DNA from 2 places in the Pseudomonas sp. P1_C12 genome. Region 2 is predicted to be linked to the other one. Evidence: predicted binding sites of a transcription regulator. Region 2 holds the regulator's gene; the other holds the start of a gene.

Region 1 (2,198 bases), on a different contig from region 2:
CTGTTCGGCGACAGCCTTGGCCGCGGTGATCAGGCACTGGGTCAATTCCGGTGAAGAGAATTTGGTCAGTACCGCGTTCGCCCCCGCCAGTCGTGCTTTCTCGGCGTTCATCGCACTGTCCAGCGAGGTGTGCAGCAGTACATAAAGATGCGCGAAATCCGGAGTTTCCCGCAGGGTACGGGTGAAGGCGTAGCCGTCCATCTCCGACATTTCGATGTCCGAGACGATCAGGTTGATCTGTTGTGCGGTGCCTTGCAGGTCCAGCAGGCAGTCGATGGCTTCCTTGGCGCTGCGGGCCGTATGGCATTGCAGGCCGAGGTTGCGCAGGGTGTGCACCGATTGCTGCAAGGCCACCTGGCTGTCATCGACCACCAGGATGCGCGCGTTGCCGAGCAGTTCGGCGTCTTCCATGCTCAGCTCGGTCGGCGCCATTTCGATTTGTGCCGGGGCGATGCCGTGGATGACTTTTTCGATGTCCAGCACTTGCACCAGGGTGCCATCGACCGACGTCACGCCGGTGATGTAGGCGCGCGAACCACCGGAGCCGAAGGGCGGCGGGCGGATGTCGGTGGTCAGGCAATGGACGATCTTGCTCACGGCCTGCACGTGCAGGCCCTGCTTGGAGCGGCTGACGTCGGTGACGATCAGGCAGCCGCCGTTCGGGTCTTCCAGCGGACGTTCGCCAATGGCACGGCTGAGGTCGATCACCGACAGCGAGGCACCGCGCAGGCTGGCGATGCCTTTGACGTGGGGGTGCGACTCCGGCAGTTTGGTCAGCGGCGGGCAGGGAATGATTTCACTGACCTTGAGCAGGTTGATCGCCATCAGCTTGCCGCTGCGCAAGGTAAACAGCAGAAGCGAAAGTGAGTCTGCGCGGGCTTTGGTGGAGGACATAGGAACCTTCTCTGGAAAAAGGTGACGGGCAATCCCGGGATTGCCAATGACTTCGATGCCGGGTTATCGACTTGTCGGGGGCAGGCTTTAGGGTGAATACCTCTCTCGGGTCAAACACAGGACCATTGTGGCGAGGGGGCTCGCCCCCGTTCGGCCGCGAAGCGGTCGTAAATCCAGCGACTCGGTTTGTCGGTGAAAGCCAGGGGCCGCGTCGCGACCCAACGGGGCGGTGCGGCGATCCGACAAGCCCCCTCGCCACAAAGACTCCACTCACCCTATAGCGACACTATTTCATCCCCAACCGCTTGGCCATCCGCCCCAGGTTCGCCCGATCCAGGCCCAGCTCACGGGCCGCGCTTGCCCAATTGTTGTTGTGCCGTTCCAGGCAGGCACCGATCAATTGACGCTGATAACGCTCGGTAGCCTCGCGCAAGTCGCCGATCACCGCTTGCGTGACGCTGGCGACAGGTTGCTCGGCAGAAGCTTCAACGCTGGCGTTGGGCAAGTCCAGGTCGGCTGCACTCAAGCTGAGAATCTTCGGCCGTTCCTTGCAGTTGCCCAAGGCTTTCAAGGCGCTGCGGCCGATCAAGTGTTCAAGCTCGCGCACGTTGCCGGGCCAGTCGTAGGCCAATAGCGCGGCCTGGGCGTCGCTGTTCAGGCGCAGGCTGTTGAGGCCCATGCGCGAGCGGTTCTGCTCCAGGAAGTAACCGCTGAGCAGCAGCACATCGCGTCCGCGATCGCGCAGGGCCGGCACCAGCAGCGGATAAACGCTGAGGCGATGGTAGAAGTCGGCGCGGTAACGGCCGCTGCGCACTTCTTCGGCGAGGTCGCGGTTGGTCGCCGCGATCAGGCGCACGTCGACCTGATGCTCCTTGTCCGAGCCCAGTCGCTGCAGTTGACCGCTCTGCAACACGCGCAGCAACTTGGCCTGCACGGTCAGCGACAACTCACCGACTTCATCGAGAAACAGCGTGCCGCCGTTGGCCAGTTCGAACTTGCCACGGCGGTCGTTCAGCGCACCGGTAAAAGCACCGCGGACATGGCCGAACAATTCGCTTTCCACCAGTGTGTCGGGCAACGCGGCGCAGTTGAGGCTGATGATCGGTTTGTCGGAGCGGGGCGAGGCGGCATGGATGGCCTGGGCCACCAGCTCCTTGCCGACCCCGGTTTCGCCAGTGATCAACACGGTCAGGTCGCTGCCGCCCACCAGACTGATTTCTTCGACCAGACGCTTGTGGGCCTTGCTCTGGCCAATCATCTCGCGATTCTGCTGGCCGCTGGCCTGGCGGTAGACCTCGGCGCGC
Region 2 (2,198 bases):
GTAGTCAGTTTCGTTCGCGCAGCCCAGGAAGTGCTGCTGGTGGTGTGCGACGAGCCGACCTCGATCACTGACGCCTACGCATTGATCAAATTGCTTAACCGTGACTACGGCATGAACCGCTTCCGCGTCCTGGCCAACATGGCCCAGAGCCCGCAGGAAGGGCGCAACCTGTTCGCCAAGTTGACCAAGGTCACGGATCGCTTCCTCGACGTCGCCCTGCAATACGTCGGCGCTGTGCCTTACGACGAAAGCGTGCGCAAGGCCGTGCAAAAGCAGCGCGCTGTCTACGAGGCGTTCCCGCGTTCCAAGTGCTCGCTGGCATTCAAGGCGATCGCACAGAAGGTCGATACCTGGCCGCTGCCTGCCAACCCGCGCGGGCACCTGGAGTTTTTCGTCGAGCGCCTCGTGCAGCAGACAGCAGGACCGGTTCTATGACAGCAAGCGGTTACAACCTCTACAAAAAATCGGCGCGTGATGCGCAGTACGAGCTGATCGAGCGTTACGCGCCGCTGGTTAAACGCATTGCCTACCACTTGTTGGCGCGCCTGCCGGCCAGTGTCCAGGTCGAAGACCTGATCCAGGCCGGGATGATCGGCCTGCTTGAGGTGTCGACCAAATATGACGCCAGCAAAGGCGCCAGTTTCGAGACGTACGCGGGCATTCGAATCCGCGGCGCCATGCTCGATGAGGTGCGCAAGGGGGACTGGGCGCCACGTTCGGTTCACCGCAATACGCGCATGGTCAGCGACGCCATTCGCTCGATTGAAGCGAAAACCGGCCGTGACGCTAAAGATCACGAAGTTGCGGCCGAACTCCAATTGAGTCTCGACGATTACTACGGGATTTTGAACGACACCCTGGGCAGCCGGCTGTTCAGTTTCGACGATCTGTTGCAGGACGGCGAACACGAAGGTCTGCACGAGGATGGCGCGAGTGCTCATATCGAGCCGTCACGCGATCTGGAAGATGAACGCTTCCAGGCTGCGCTGGCGGAGGCGATTGCCAATTTGCCGGAGCGTGAGCGACTGGTGTTGGCGCTGTACTACGACGAAGAGTTGAACCTCAAGGAAATCGGTGAGGTCCTGGGGGTCAGCGAATCTCGGGTCAGCCAGTTACACAGCCAGTGCGCGGCCCGTTTGCGGGGGCGTTTGGGGGAGTGGCGAGCGCGCTGAAGGCAGTGTGGGGGACACTGCGAACGAGGCCGGTGTGGTGTTGAACTGCGCCGGTCGCGATCTGTTGTGCTCCAGACAGTCATTGAGTGCTTTGCCGGATTGATTGAAATGGCGCGTCCAGGTGCTGGGCGCGTTTAAGACTGCTTGGAGGTCGAATTGGACAAGAACATGAAAATCCTCATCGTTGATGACTTCTCAACGATGCGGCGGATCATCAAGAACCTGCTGCGTGACCTTGGGTTCACCAACACCGTCGAGGCCGACGATGGCACTACCGCCATTCCGGTGCTCAACAGCGGAAGCATCGACTTTCTGGTAACGGACTGGAACATGCCTGGCATGACCGGTATCGATCTGCTGCGCCACGTGCGTGCCGATGAAAAGCTCAAGCACCTGCCGGTGCTGATGGTGACCGCTGAAGCCAAGCGCGAGCAGATCATCGAAGCGGCCCAGGCCGGCGTTAACGGCTATGTGGTCAAACCCTTCACGGCCCAGGCGTTGAAAGAAAAAATCGAGAAGATTTTCGAACGCATCGGTTGATGAGTGCGCCACGGGGGAGCTATGGGCAATAACGAAACTTCATTGGGCGACTTTGAGTCGACCCTGAAAAAACACGCCGTCGAATTGGTCGCGAGCCTTGAAAAAGGCAAGTTCGGCGACGCGGTGCAATTGATCCATGAGCTCAACCAGACCCGTGACCGCGGCCTGTATCAGGAAGTGGGCAAGCTCACTCGCGAACTGCATAGCGCGATCGTCAATTTCCAGATTGACCCGCACATGCCGCAAGCCGAAGAAGTGTCCCAGATCACCGACGCCACTGAGCGTCTGGGCTATGTGGTCAAGCTGACCGAGGCTGCGGCCAACCGCACCATGGACCTGGTGGAAAGTGCCACGCCGCTGGTCAATGGCCTGGCGGATGAAGCCCAGGCCTTGAGCACGGACTGGGGACGCTTCATGCGTCGCGAAGTCGGCGCCGAAGAGTTTCGTGAACTGGCCCGCCGGGTCGACGGCTTCCTGGTGCGCAGC

What was found. Region 2 encodes FliA, which starts transcription of late flagellar genes. Its sites were predicted from a motif close to CTAAAGTTTNNNNNNNNNNNGCCGNTAA; they were not measured.
Region 1: the regulator FliA is predicted to act here: its motif matches at 958-985, upstream of AC1D19_RS11500 (chemotaxis protein CheW).

What each region holds. Positions count from the first base shown of each region.
Region 1 covers NZ_JBFUAE010000005.1:242,349-244,546, forward strand. The annotation lists gene AC1D19_RS11500 (chemotaxis protein CheW) at 1-894, opposite strand, end outside; gene norR (nitric oxide reductase transcriptional regulator NorR) at 1,181-2,198, opposite strand, start outside.
Region 2 covers NZ_JBFUAE010000002.1:326,242-328,439, reverse strand. The annotation lists gene fleN (flagellar synthesis regulator FleN) at 1-435, shown strand, start outside; gene fliA (RNA polymerase sigma factor FliA) at 432-1,172, shown strand; gene AC1D19_RS04500 (chemotaxis response regulator CheY) at 1,341-1,712, shown strand; gene AC1D19_RS04495 (protein phosphatase CheZ) at 1,734-2,198, shown strand, end outside.